2 regions of the Streptomyces sp. NPDC058000 genome follow, and region 1 is predicted to be linked to the other one. Evidence: riboswitches for the same ligand, from Rfam matches in the RefSeq annotation. Region 1 holds a riboswitch; the other holds the start of a gene.
The links. Region 1 has a riboswitch for glycine ahead of gcvT (glycine cleavage system aminomethyltransferase GcvT). Riboswitches for the same ligand answer to the same signal wherever they lie in the genome.
Positions count from the first base shown of each region.

Region 2: it holds a riboswitch for glycine, as region 1 does, so the genes downstream of both, gcvP (aminomethyl-transferring glycine dehydrogenase) here and gcvT (glycine cleavage system aminomethyltransferase GcvT) in region 1, are expected to answer to the same signal.

Region 1 is NZ_JBHVQS010000037.1:33,158-40,150, forward strand. Features, by position in the region: gene ACFVT2_RS28755 (L-serine ammonia-lyase) at 1-752, opposite strand, end outside; gene glyA (serine hydroxymethyltransferase) at 1,058-2,317, opposite strand; gene gcvH (glycine cleavage system protein GcvH) at 2,417-2,794, opposite strand; gene gcvT (glycine cleavage system aminomethyltransferase GcvT) at 2,917-4,035, opposite strand; glycine riboswitch at 4,187-4,282, opposite strand; gene ACFVT2_RS28775 (AAA family ATPase) at 4,578-5,294, shown strand; gene ACFVT2_RS28780 (enhanced serine sensitivity protein SseB) at 5,473-6,318, shown strand; gene ACFVT2_RS28785 (enhanced serine sensitivity protein SseB C-terminal domain-containing protein) at 6,372-6,993, shown strand, end outside.
Region 2 is NZ_JBHVQS010000027.1:98,463-105,455, reverse strand. Features, by position in the region: gene ACFVT2_RS24785 (FHA domain-containing protein) at 1-739, shown strand, start outside; gene ACFVT2_RS24780 (MerR family transcriptional regulator) at 756-1,505, shown strand; gene ACFVT2_RS24775 (bifunctional nuclease family protein) at 1,559-2,029, shown strand; gene ACFVT2_RS24770 (MerR family transcriptional regulator) at 2,216-2,821, shown strand; gene ACFVT2_RS24765 (DNA polymerase IV) at 2,889-4,337, shown strand; gene ACFVT2_RS24760 (PRC-barrel domain-containing protein) at 4,244-4,630, opposite strand; glycine riboswitch at 4,745-4,841, shown strand; gene gcvP (aminomethyl-transferring glycine dehydrogenase) at 5,030-6,993, shown strand, end outside.

The DNA.
Region 1 (6,993 bases):
TTGGCGGCGCGGCGGCGGACCTTCAGGCCGCCGGGGAGGATGCCCTCACGGGCCATGCCGCGGGTGACGCAGCCCTGCATGACCCGCCAGATCTCCAGCAGGCCGGCGCGGATCTCCTCCTCGGTGCGCCAGGCCCTCTCGTTCTCCAGCATCAGGGCGGAGATCGACAGGCCGGTTTCCCGGGAGAGCCGCAGCAGCTCGTCGCCGGTGCGGAAGGGGTGCGTCAGGACGGTGTCGTCGAGCTTGATCCGGTCCTCGCCGACCGCGTCCTCGTCGACGACGAAGCCGCCGCCCACCGAGTAGTAGGTCTTCTCCAGCAGGGGGGCGCCCGCCGTGTCGTAGGCGAAGAGGGTCATGCCGTTGGCGTGGTACGGCAGCGACCGGCGGCGGTGCAGGATCAGCTGGGTGGGCTCGTCGAAGTCGATCTCGTGCGCGGTGCCTATCTCGGCGCCGAGGAGGCGCAGCCGGCCGCTGGTGCGGATGCGCGTCACCTCGTCGTCGGCGGACTCGACGTCGACGGTGCGCGGGGAGTGGCCCTCCAGGCCGAGCAGCACGGCCTTGGGGGTGCCGTGGCCGTGGCCGGTGGCGCCCAGCGAGCCGAACAGTTCGGCTCGCACCGAGACCGTCTGAGCGAGCAGACCGTCCTTCTTGAGCCGGCGGGCGAACATCCGGGCGGCCCGCATGGGACCGACGGTGTGGGAGCTGGACGGGCCGATGCCGATGGAGAAGAGGTCGAAGACGGAGATGGCCACGGGGGCGGACTCCCTTGTCTGCTCGTGGTGGACGGTGGAGCACATCGGGGCAGGATGGGGTGTTTCCGGCCCGACTGTCGAGCGTAACCCGCTCGCGGGGGATTGCCGCCGGACGGGGCGTGGCGGGCGGGAGACGAGGAGGTGAAGCCGGACGGCGGCGGCGCCGAGGGGCGCGGGGGCGGGCGTCCGGGCAGAGGGGGTGGGCCGGGGCCGGGGGGCCGGCGCGGGGCCCGGTGCGGCGGCGGGCCGGGGATGCGGCCCGCCGCCTGGTTACCGGGGGTGGTGGTGCCCCGGTAACCGGCCCGTCACAGCGACGGGTACAGCGGGAACTTCTCCGCCAGGGCCGTGACCCGGGCCTTGAGCGTCTCGCGCTCGTAGGTGGGCTTGAGCGCCTCGGCGATGATGTCGGCGACCTCACGGAAGTCTTCGGCCTGGAAGCCGCGGGTGGCCAGGGCCGGGGTGCCGATCCGCAGGCCGGAGGTGACCATCGGGGGCCGCGGGTCGTTCGGGATGGCGTTGCGGTTGACGGTGATGCCTACCTCGTGGAGGCGGTCCTCGGCCTGCTGGCCGTCGAGAGCCGAGTCGCGCAGGTCGACCAGGACGAGGTGGACGTCGGTGCCGCCGGAGAGCACCGAGACGCCGTGCTCCTTGACGTCGTCCTGGATCAGGCGCTCGGCCAGGATCTTGGCGCCCTCAAGGGTGCGCTGCTGGCGCTCCTTGAACTCCTCGGACGCGGCGACCTTGAAGGACACGGCCTTGGCGGCGATCACGTGCTCCAGCGGGCCGCCCTGCTGACCAGGGAAGACAGCCGAGTTGATCTTCTTGGCCAGTTCCTGGGTGGAGAGGATGACGCCGCCCCGGGGGCCGCCCAGCGTCTTGTGCGTGGTGGTGGTCACGACGTGGGCGTGCGGTACGGGGGAGGGGTGCAGGCCCGCGGCCACCAGGCCGGCGAAGTGGGCCATGTCGACCATCAGGTACGCGCCGACCTCGTCCGCGATCCGGCGGAAGGCGGCGAAGTCGAGCTGGCGCGGGTAGGCGGACCAGCCGGCGACGATCAGCTTGGGGCGGTGCTCCTTGGCGAGGCGCTCGACCTCCTCCATGTCGACCAGGTTGGTCTTCTCGTCGACGTGGTAGGGCACCACGTTGTAGAGCTTGCCGGAGAAGTTGATCTTCATGCCGTGGGTGAGGTGCCCGCCGTGGGCGAGGTTCAGACCCAGGATGGTGTCGCCCGGCTTGATCAGCGCGAACATCGCGGCGGCGTTGGCCTGCGCGCCGGAGTGCGGCTGGACGTTGGCGGCCTCGGCGCCGAAGAGCGCCTTGATCCGGTCGATGGCGATCTGCTCGACGACGTCGACGTGCTCGCAGCCGCCGTAGTAGCGGCGGCCCGGGTAGCCCTCGGCGTACTTGTTGGTGAGGACCGAGCCCTGGGCCTCCATGACGGCGACCGGGGCGAAGTTCTCCGACGCGATCATTTCGAGGGTGGACTGCTGACGGTGCAGCTCGGCGTCGACGGCGGCGGCGACGTCGGGGTCGAGCTCATGGAGGGAGCTGTTCAGAAGCGACATGAGACTTCCTGGAGAGAGGGGGAGCGGGCGGGGCGCCGCGGCCCCGCCCGTGCGGTGGCGGGGTCGGGGCCAGGGCACTCCCAGCGTGAGCTGGGGGAGTCAGCCGGCGGTGAAGGCGGTGTACTCGTCGGCCGTGAGCAGGTCCTCCGGCTCACCGGTGATCTTCACCTTGAACAGCCAACCGCCCTCGAACGGGGCGGAGTTCGCCAGCGAGGGATCGGCGACAACGTCCTCGTTGACCTCGGTGATCTCGCCGTCCACGGGCGAGTAGAGGTCGCTGACGGACTTGGTCGACTCCAGCTCACCGCAGGACTCGCCCGCGGTGACGGTGGCCCCGACCTCGGGGAGCTGCACGAAGACGACATCGCCGAGGGCGTTGGCCGCGTGCTCGGTGATGCCGACCGTCGAGACGCCGCCCTCGGCGTCCGACAGCCACTCGTGCTCCTTGCTGTAGCGCAGCTGCTGGGGGTTGTCCATGGCTTGATTCTCCTGTACGCGGGGGTGTGATCGTGAAGAGGGTCTTGCCCAATGAGACACGTGATGCCGGACGCAACGGCGCAGGTCCGCGGCGGGCACCGCGGACTCGCCGGCGCCGCCTGCTACTTCTGCCGCTTGTAGAAGGGCAGCGCGACGACCTCGTACGGCTCGTGCGTTCCGCGGATGTCCACCCGGACGCCCGCCGTGCCCGGTGCGGCGTACCCGGCATCGACATAGGCGATGGCGATCGGCTTGCCGAGGGTCGGGGACGGCGCTCCCGAGGTGACCTCGCCGATCACCGTTCCGTCGGCCGCCACGACCGGGTAGCCGGCGCGCGGCACCCGGCGCCCCTCGGCGACCAGGCCGACCAGCTTGCGCGGCGGGTCCTGCTCGGCGCGCTCGGCGGCCGCCCGAAGCGCGGCGCGGCCGACGAAGTCGCCCTCCTTCTCGAACTTCACGACCCGGCCCAGGCCCGCGTCGAAGGGGGTGAGCGCGGTCGTCAGCTCGTGCCCGTACAGCGGCATCCCCGCCTCCAGGCGCAGGGTGTCGCGGCAGGACAGCCCGCACGGGACCAGGCCGACGTCCTGGCCCGCCTCGGTCAGCGCCGTCCACACGGCGACCGCGTCCGCCGGCCGGACGAACAGCTCGAAGCCGTCCTCGCCGGTGTAGCCGGTCCGGGCGATCAGCGCCTCGACGCCGGCGACCGTGCCGGGCAGCCCCGCGTAGTACTTCAGGCCGTCCAGGTCGGCATCGGTGAGCTTCTTGAGGATGCCGGGGGACTCCGGGCCCTGCACCGCGATCAGCGCGTAGGCGTCCCGGTCGTCGCGGAGCGCGGCGTCGAAGCCCGCCTGCCGGCCGGCCAGCGCGTCCAGCACCACCTGGGCGTTGGAGGCGTTGGCGACGACCATGAACTCGCGCTCGGCGAGCCGGTAGACGATCAGGTCGTCGAGGATGCCGCCGTCGGGGCCGCAGATCATGGTGTAGCGGGCCCGGCCGACCTTGAGGGCGCCGATGTTGCCGACCAGCGCGTGGTCGAGGAGCGCACCGGCCTGCGGACCGGTGACGGTGATCTCGCCCATGTGGGAGAGGTCGAACAGGCCGGCGCGGGTGCGGACCGCGACATGCTCCTCGCGTTCGCTGCTGTAGCGCAGCGGCATGTCCCAGCCGGCGAAGTCGGTCATGGTCGCGCCGAGCGCGCGGTGCGTGGCATCCAGCGCGGTACGGCGAGGGGCATCAGTCATCGTTCGGGCTCCCAGGCATGGGTGACAAGACGGTCTCCCCATCTGTCATCGGAACCTGAGAGGTTCACCGGGAGTCCGCGAACGGACCCGGTTTGCACCTTGGGTGGAGCCGCCCCCTTCAGCCGGGCCGCGACTCGCTTTTCAGATCTGCCTCGCCCGCGCGGTATAGGGGCCTGAGAGATTCAAGGGAGGACTTGCTCCTTCGGCGCCCCGCCGTGGCGGCCGGGGACTCTCCCGCGCGGATTCAAGCGGCCGGTATGCAGTTGGCTGGCTGTGCACGAGTGACCAGTGGTGTGCCCGTGGCGGCCACATCATTACACGGGATCGCCGGATACAGGAGCCCCGGCCGCCGCTCCGTGCCCGGTCACCCGTACCGCGTCCGGCCGGCCGGGCCCGCCGCCGCGTCGCCCGGCGCCCCCGTCGGCCCGTCAGATCCCTTGGTACGGAGGGCTATCGCCTTGCTGCTCATTACCTTTTCTTGACACTCTGCGGGAAGGTCGGGTCCCGAACCCGACCTGAGCCGACGGGGAGGGGCGATCACGGTGCACAGCGAAGCGGCATACGCGACGACGGCAGGGGTGGCACCGCCGGAGCCCGCACCGAAACCGGCGCCGGCCGCACTCCGGGCGGACCGTCGCCCCCGCCCCGCCGCCCGGTCCGACCGGCCCCGCATCATCGATCTGCGGGACGGCGCCCGCACCCCCCGCACCGCGCTCCGTTTCCCGCCCGGCGACCTGATCGTGGTCTCTGGGCTGCCCGGCAGCGGCAAGAGCACCCTGATGGGCCGGGTGGTGCCGCACCGCGACGGCCGCGGCGCCGCGGTGTGCCGCATCGACTCCCAGGACGCCCGGGAACGCTGGGAGCGCGGCCGGTTGCGCCGCCTCCCGTACGCGCTCTACCGCCCGCTGGTCCGGGTGGCGCACTATCTGGCGCTGCGCCGGGCGGTGCGCTCCGGCGGGAGTGTGGTGATCCACGACTGCGGGACGCTGGCGTGGGTGCGCCGCTGGCTCTCCCGGGCGGTCCGGCGCGACGGCCGGGGGCTGCACCTGGTGCTGCTCGACGTACCGCCCGAAGCGGCGCTGACCGGCCAACGGGCGCGCGGCCGGGGGGTGTCGCGGTACGCCTTCGCGCGGCACCGCCGGGCGGTCCGCCGGCTGGTCGCCCGGGCCGAGGAGGCCCGGCTGCCGCCGGGCTTCGGCTCCGCGGTACTGCTGGACCGGCCCGCCGCCGGGGCCCTGGAGCGCGTCACGTTCGGCTGACCGGGCCGGGGCCGCCCGCACCCGGCCCCGCTCGCCCGCCCGCCGTCGCCGTCGTCGCGGCCACCGCCGGCTTCGGCGACCGGCGCTCCGCCCGTTAGGGTCTGACCCACCGGGCGGGCCTGCGGGCCCGCCCCCAGGGTCAGGGGCCGGGCAGCGCGGCCAGTAATGGGTGGGTGAGATGAACTATCCGGACAATTACCCGCAGCACGGCGGTCCGGTGTCGGGGGACCTCTCGGGCACGGGGATACCGCAGCTGGCCTGGCCGGCCAACGAGCTGGAGGAGGTGCTGGCCGCGTCGGTCGGACACCCCGGGGCCGGCGGCCGGATCGTCGAGGTGCTGGGCCGCAGCCGGGTGTGGGTGCCGCTGCCCGAGGGCGGCGGCCCGGAGCGCGGCGGCCTCGGCGCGGCCGGCCTGGACCTGCCGACCGTCGAGATCGGCGGCGCCGCGTACGTCCCGGTCTTCAGCTCCGAGCAGGAGTTCCTGAAGGTCGTCGGCGCGCATCTGTCGTACACCGTCGCGCCCGCGCAGGAGTTCGCCCGCGGGCTGCCCCCGCTACTGGGCATCGCGGTCAATCCGGGCGGCACCGTCGGCGTCCCGCTGCCGCCGCCCGCGGTGGCCGAATTGTGTCGGATCGGGTGGACGGATCCGGCCGGTCGCCAGGTCGGCGGCGCCCGGGTGCGACTCTTCGAACCGGACTGGCAGCACGAGCCGGTGGACTTCCTGGCCGCCGCCGGCCTGGCGTTCTCCGCCGCCGGGTTCGTGCTGACCGCCCGGCGCGCGCTCGCCAGCGTCGAGGGCGACACGCCGGCGCTCTTCGTCGGGGTGCAGATCGAGGTCGCCCCCGAGCGGCTGCACGACGGCAGCGCCCGCGACGAGGTGCTCGCGGCGCTGGGCCGGGCGCTGGGCCAGGTGCCGGTGCCCTGGCCGGTCCAGCTCGTCCTGCTCGACATCGCCCAGGGCGACCCGGTCGCCGACTGGATGCTGGAGCGCGTGCGGCCCTTCTACACCCGGGACCACTCGTAAGCTGGTGGAACGACGGGCGGGCGCAGGCCCTGCCGGCAGAAGGGACGGACCACGTGAGCGCGGGTGCGCATCAGGGAGCGGCGGCGGCCGACCAGGTCGAGCAGATGCTGCGGCAGGTCTCGCCCGGGCGCTATGACGCCTACGAGGCACTGCTTGCGGCCCTCGCACACGGACAGGTCTGGATGCTCCTGTGGCACGGCCGGGCCGGACAACCCGATGCGCAGTACGGGAACATGGAGGTCGACGGGATGGGCTACGCCCCCTGCGTGACCTCCGCGGCCGAACTCGCCGCCTCCGGCTGGACCCGCGACCACGAACTCGTCACCGGCCCCGAGATCGCCGCCTCCCTCTTCCCCGACCGCTGGGGGCTGTGGCTGAATCCGCACGCTCCGGGCGGCGGGGTCGGCCTCCCCTGGCTCGACCTGCGCCGGATCGCCGTCGGCCTCGACCGACTGCCCGCCGGGCCGCTGCGGATCTCCGAACCGGTCATCGACATCCCGCAGTTCTACGCCCTGCTCGCACAGAACGCCCACCGGACGCCGCCGGTACGGTCGTTGCGCCGCGCCTGGGTGCAACCCGCCCTCGGCGCCCCGTATCTGGCGATCGGGCTGGATCTGTACGACACCGGACAGCCGTCGGTGGACGCCGCGCGGATGATGATCCAGCAGTCGATGG
Region 2 (6,993 bases), on a different contig from region 1:
CCAGGAAGGCGACGGCGGCTCTGCGCGGCATCGCGCCCCGCGCCGGCCGGAGGAAGAAGGTGCGTCCGAGAACCGTCCGCTCTTCCGTGATGAGGTCGGCGGTCCGTCCGGGGGGCACGGCGCGGGTTCTGTTGACCCCTCCGGTGCCGGCCGCATAGGTTCCCAGGAACCATCAGCCGCACACACGGGTGGAGGGTCGACCTTGCCGGTTTGTACGAGGTGTGGGCACCGGAACGCCGAGGCGAGCCGGTTCTGCTCCAACTGCGGCGCGCCGCTGCGTGCTGGCGCCCAGCCCGAGCGGGCCTCCGAGACGACCTCGACGATCTCCATCTCGGGGATCGAGGCGTACGAGGCGGAGACGACCGGGCAGAACCTCTCGCCCGCGCTCTCCCCGGAGGCCCAGGCGGCCGTCGATGCCCTCCCGATGGGCTCGGCGCTGCTGGTCGTCCGCCGGGGTCCGAACGCCGGCAGCCGCTTCCTCCTGGACAGTGAGCTGACGACGGCGGGTCGTCACCCGCAGGGCGACATCTTCCTCGACGACGTGACGGTCTCCCGCAGTCATGTGGAGTTCCGCCGCGGTTCGGACGGTCGCTTCACGGTCACCGACGTCGGCAGCCTCAACGGCACCTACGTCAACCGCGAGCCGATCGACTCCGCGGTCCTCTCCAACGGCGACGAGGTGCAGATCGGCAAGTACCGCCTGGTCTTCTACGCGAGCCAGCGGGGCGTCGGTATCTGACCGCCAGGGAAGGCATATGCGCCACACACCGACAGGCGGTGCCGGCTCGTCCGGCGCCGCCTCCTCGGACCGCAAACCGATGAGCATCGGCACCGTGCTCACCGTGCTGCGCGAGGAGTTCCCCGAGGTCACCATCTCCAAGATCCGGTTCCTGGAGGCCGAGGGGCTGGTCGAACCGCAGCGCACGCCTTCCGGGTACCGCAAGTTCACCGCGGCCGACGTCGAGCGGCTGGCCGGCGTGCTGCGGATGCAGCGGGACCACTACCTCCCCCTGAAGGTCATCAGGGAGCATCTCGACGCCCTGGAGCGGGGCGAGCAGGTGCAACTGCCCGCTCCGGCGGCGCCGCCCCGGGATCTGGTCGAGGGCGTGACGGACCCGGACGAGGAGCGCCCGACGGCCGCCCGGATCGGCCGGGCGGAACTGCTGGCCGCCACCGAGGTGGACGAGGCGACGTTCGCCGACTGGGAGTCGTACGGACTCATCGTCCCCCACGAGGGCGGCGGGTACGACATCGAAGCGGTCACCGTCGCCAAACTCGTGGCGGACCTCGGTCGCTTCGGCCTGGAGCCGCGGCACCTGCGTGCCGTGAAGGCGGCCGCGGAGCGCGAGGCGGGGCTGGTCGAGCAGGTCGTCGCACCCCTTCGGCGGCACCGCAATCCGCAGACCCGGGCCCATGCCGAGGCCACCGCCAGGGAGCTGGCGATGCTGTCGGTGCGGCTGCACGCGGCGCTGTTGCAGAGCGCCCTTCGCGTCCGTCTGCCGTGAGCAAACGAGTGCCCGACTACCCAAACCTGCCGGGCACGGCCTAGGGTTGCTGTGTGAACGAGCTCGACGTCGTGGGTGTCCGGGTGGAGATGCCTTCCAGCCAACCGATCGTGCTGCTGCGGGAGGTGGGAGGCGACCGTTACCTGCCCATTTGGATCGGGCCGGGAGAGGCCACCGCCATTGCGTTCGCCCAGCAGGGCATGGTCCCTGCCAGGCCGCTGACACATGACCTCTTCAAGGATGTGCTCGAAGCCGTGGGGCAGGAACTCACGCAGGTCCGGATCACGGATCTGCGTGAAGGGGTCTTCTACGCCGAACTGGTCTTCGCCAGTGGCGTCGAGGTCAGTGCCCGGCCGTCGGACGCGATAGCGCTGGCGCTGCGCACCGGGACGCCGATCTTCGGTACCGACGGTGTGTTGGACGATGCGGGGATCGCCATCCCGGACGAGCAGGAGGACGAGGTGGAGAAGTTCCGCGAGTTCCTCGACCAGATCTCGCCCGAGGACTTCGGCACCAACCAGTGAATCGGCCAGGTGAACCACCTGTTTCCGGCCAACCTGTAATCCCTTCCCCGTGACAAGTCACGAGAAACCACTCGTAGGGTGATTATCACTCGGCGTGGCGAGCGCGGCGATCGTTGACGCACCCCGAGCGACTGCATACCGTCGATATGGCAGGTCCCGTCCGGGACGTGGAGGACGGAGGGCGGCGTGGCAATCACCGGCGACGGTACGGCGGCGGAAGGGGCATTGCCGCTCCACGCGGGCGCGGCGACGAACCGCAGCCCGGTACAGGCCGCTGCGATGTCGGGGGACCGCGAGGCGGAGAGCATCGGCTACCGCGGACCGACCGCATGCGCGGCGGCGGGCATCACCTACCGACAGCTGGACTACTGGGCGCGGACGGGCCTCGTGGAGCCCAGCATCCGGCCGGCCTACGGGTCCGGGACCCAGCGGCTCTACAGCTTCCGGGACGTCGTCGTCCTGAAGATCGTCAAGCGACTGTTGGACACCGGGGTGTCGCTGCAGAACATCCGCGCCGCCGTCCAGCATCTGCGGGCGCGGGGGCTGGACGATCTGACGCGGATGACGCTGATGAGCGATGGCGCGACGGTCTACGAGTGCACCTCGCCCGACCAGGTCGTGGATCTGCTCCAGGGCGGCCAGGGCGTCTTCGGGATCGCCGTGGGCGTGGTGTGGCGGGACGTGGAGGGTGCACTGTCACAGCTCCACGGGGAGCGGGTGGACACCGGCGAGACGCTGATCGGGAAGAACCCGCACGACGAGCTGGCGCGGCGCCGCAACCGGGCCGGCTGACGGCTCCCGGGCGGTTCACGGCCCGGGACCGGGTCGATTGTCAGTGGTGTGCGGCAGCATCAGTGGTGTGAGACGTGCGCCGACGATCCTGCATCTGGACATGGATGCGTTCTACGCGGCCGCCGAGCAGGCGGCCAAGCCGAGCCTGCGGGGAAAGCCCGTGGTCGTCGGCGGGATCGGGCCGCGCGGCGTGGTCGCCACCGCTTCGTACGAGGCGCGGGTCTTTGGAGTGCGTTCGGCGATGCCGACGGCGCAGGCGCGCCGGCTGTGCCCCAATGCCGCTTATCTCAGTCCCCGGTTCACGCTGTACCGCCAGGTGAGTGAATCGGTCATGGAGCTGCTGCGGGCGTTGTCACCGCTCGTGGAGCCGCTGAGCCTGGACGAGGCCTTCGTGGACCTGGAGGCCGGCGGGGTGGCGGCGGAGACTGCCGCGGCCCGGGCCGTGGGGGAGCGGCTGCGGCGCGACATCCGGGCGGCCACCGGGCTGACCGGTTCGGTGGGGCTGGCCGGCGCCAAGATGCTCGCCAAGATCGCTTCCGAGGCGGCGAAACCGGACGGCCTGGTGGTCATCGAGCCCGGTACCGAGCGGGAACTGCTGCGGCCGATGCCGGTGCGGACGCTGCCCGGGGTCGGGCCGGCGACGGCCGAGACGCTGCGCCGGGCCGGGATCCACACCGTCGCGGAGACCGCGGAGGCCGGTGAGGCGGAGCTGGTGCGGTTGCTCGGCAAGGCGCACGGCGCCGGGCTGTACGGGATGGCGCTGGGCCGGGACGAGCGGCCGGTGGTGGCCGAGCGGGACGCGAAGTCGGTGTCGGTGGAGGACACCTTCGAGGTCGACCTGACCGACCGGACGCGGGTGCGGACCGAGGTGCTGCGGCTGGCCGATCGGTGCGTGGCGCGGCTGCGGGCGGCCGGGCGGTCTGGGCGCACGGTGGTGATCAAGGTGCGGAACTACGACTTCTCGACGCTGACCCGGTCCGAGACGCTGCGCGGGCCGACCGACGACCCGGCGGTCGTCCGGGAGGCCGCCGTGCGGCTGCTGGAGACGGTGGACACCACGGGTGGGGTGCGGCTGCTGGGTGTGGGGGTGAGTGGGCTGGCCGACTTCACGCAGGAGGACCTGTTCGCCCAGCTGGCCACGGAGCGGGCGGCGGAGGAGCAGGCGGCGGGCGGGACGGCGGAGCCGGAAGGGGAGGCGGCTGGGGCGCCGGAGTCCGTTGTGGAGCTGCCGCGGCGCTGGCACCCGGGGCTGGACGTGGTCCACGAGGAGTTCGGCGCCGGATGGGTGCAGGGCAGTGGCGTGGGGAGGGTGACCGTGCGGTTCGAGACGCCGTGGTCCGCACCGGGGAGGGTGCGGACCTTCGCCGTCGATGATCCGGCGCTGCGGCCGGGCGAGCCTCTGCCGCTGGTGGGCGGACCGGGTCAGTCGTCCGCGCCGGCGATCCGCCCGAAGTCGGTGTCGCCGGCCGACGAGGCGGAGTCCGCGGCCGGCGGTGCGGAGATATCCAGGCGGTAGTGGTGGTAGAGCTGGAGTTCCTGCTCGGGGGAGAGGTGCCGGCCGACGCCGAAGTCCGGGGCATCCTTGATCAGCTTGCGGTCGTAGGGGATGTGCAGGCTGTCGCCGACCATCCTGCTCGGTTCCAGGGGAACGAACGCATCCCGACTGAACAGGCCGGTGCGGACGGCCGCCCATTCTGGTTCGCCCGTCGCGTCGTCGAGGTAGACCTCGTCGACGGTCCCTATTTTCGCGCCGTTCCGGTCGAACGCTTTGCGGCCGATGAGGCTCCGGGGATCGATATCGGTTTGCACGGTCCCTCCAATTGGTCGCAACTGCCTTGTGACAACTACGAAACGGCACATTTCATGCCTCGGCCACTCGAAGGATCGTTCCGGCAGTGCGCTGGTAGGCTGGCGAATGGCCGTCGACCCCATGCGGGAGAGTCCTTGTCGTTCGCGACCGGGGCGCCGAAGGAGCAAATCCTCCCCGGAATCTCTCAGGCACACGTACCGCATGGATGAGGTCACTCTGGAAAGCAGGGCGGGCCACGGGCATGCACATGCCTGAACCCTTCCTCACCGACGGTGAAAGCCGGACCGCAGCTCGCGGGCCGGTGAAGCTCTCAGGTTGAGATGACAGAGGGGGAGGCCGTCCGGGCACCAGCGCCGTGGTGCCCCTCGTAGGTCGTGCTGACCAGGAGGCCCCCGCAGATGACCACCAACCGCATCTCCCTGACCGAGCTGGAGCGCGGCACTCCGTTCGAGCACCGGCACATCGGGCCCGACCACGAGGCGCAGGCCAAGATGCTCGCGCAGGTCGGCTTCGGATCGCTGGACGAGCTCACCGCCACCGCCGTCCCCGACGTGATCAAGAGCGCCGAGGCGCTCGGCCTGCCGCAGGCCCGTACCGAGGCCGAGGTCCTCGCGGAGCTGCGCGCGCTCGCCGACCGCAACCAGGTCCTGTCGTCCATGATCGGACTCGGCTACTACGGCACGTTCACCCCGCCGGTGATCCTGCGCAACGTCATGGAGAACCCGTCCTGGTACACGGCCTACACGCCCTACCAGCCGGAGATCTCGCAGGGCCGCCTGGAGGCCCTGCTGAACTTCCAGACCGTGGTCGCCGACCTGACCGGACTGCCCACCTCCGGTGCGTCCCTCCTGGACGAGGGCACCGCGGCCGCCGAGGCGATGGCGCTCTCCCGCCGGGTAGGCAAGGTCAAGCAGGGCGTCTTCCTGATCGACGCGGACTGTCTGCCGCAGACCGTCGCCGTCATCCAGACCCGCGCCGAACCGACCGGCGTGGAGGTCGTGGTCGCCGACCTCACCGACGGCATCCCGGACGAGATCGCCGCGCGCGGTGTCTTCGGCGTGCTGCTCCAGTACCCGGGCGCGTCCGGCGCCGTGCGCGACCCGCGGGCGGTGATCGAGCGGGCGCACGAGCTGGGCGCGATCGTCACCGTCGCCGCCGACCTGCTGGCGCTGACGCTGCTCACCTCGCCCGGCGAGCTCGGCGCCGACATCGCGATCGGCACCAGCCAGCGCTTCGGCGTCCCGATGGGCTTCGGTGGGCCGCACGCCGGCTACATGGCCGTCCGCGAGCAGTACGCCCGCAGCCTGCCCGGGCGCCTGGTGGGCGTCTCCGTCGACGCCGACGGCAACAAGGCATACCGCCTGGCACTGCAGACCCGTGAGCAGCACATCCGCCGCGAGAAGGCCACCAGCAACATCTGCACCGCGCAGGTGCTGCTCGCCGTCATGGCCGGGATGTACGCCGTCTACCACGGCCCCGACGGGCTGCGTACCATCGCCCGCCGCACCCACCGGTACGCCGCGATCCTGGCCGAGGGCCTCAAGGCCGGCGGCGTGGAGCTGCTCCACGACGGCTACTTCGACACCCTGACCGCCCGGGCGCCCGGCCGGGCGGCCGAGGTCGTCGCCGCGGCCCGCGAGGCCGGCGTCAACCTCCGCCAGGTCGACGCCGACCTGGTCGGCATCGCCTGCGACGAGACCACCGGGCGCGCCCAGCTGGCCGGCGTCTGGGGTGCGTTCGGGGTCCACGGCGACATCGACGCGCTGGACGCGGCCGCCGCCGACGCCCTGCCGCAGTCGCTGCAGCGCACCGACGACTACCTCGGCCACCCGGTCTTCCACCAGCACCGTTCCGAGACCGCGATGCTGCGCTACCTGCGCACCCTCGCCGACAAGGACTACGCGCTGGACCGCGGCATGATCCCGCTCGGTTCCTGCACGATGAAGCTGAACGCCACCACCGAGATGGAGCCGGTCACCTGGCCCGAGTTCGGCCAGCTGCACCCCTTCGCCCCGGCCGACCAGGCCGAGGGCTACCTCACGCTCATCCGGGAGCTGGAGGAGCGGCTCGCCGCGGTCACCGGCTACGACAAGGTGTCCCTCCAGCCCAACGCCGGTTCCCAGGGCGAGCTGGCCGGTCTGCTCGCCGTCCGCGCCTACCACCGCGCCAACGGGGACGAGCAGCGCACCGTCTGCCTGATCCCGTCGTCGGCGCACGGCACCAACGCCGCCAGCGCCGTGATGGCCGGCATGAAGGTCGTCGTCGTCAAGACCGGTGAGGACGGTGAGGTCGACGCCGACGACCTGCACGCCAAGATCGAGAAGCACCGGGACGAACTCGCCGTCCTGATGGTCACCTACCC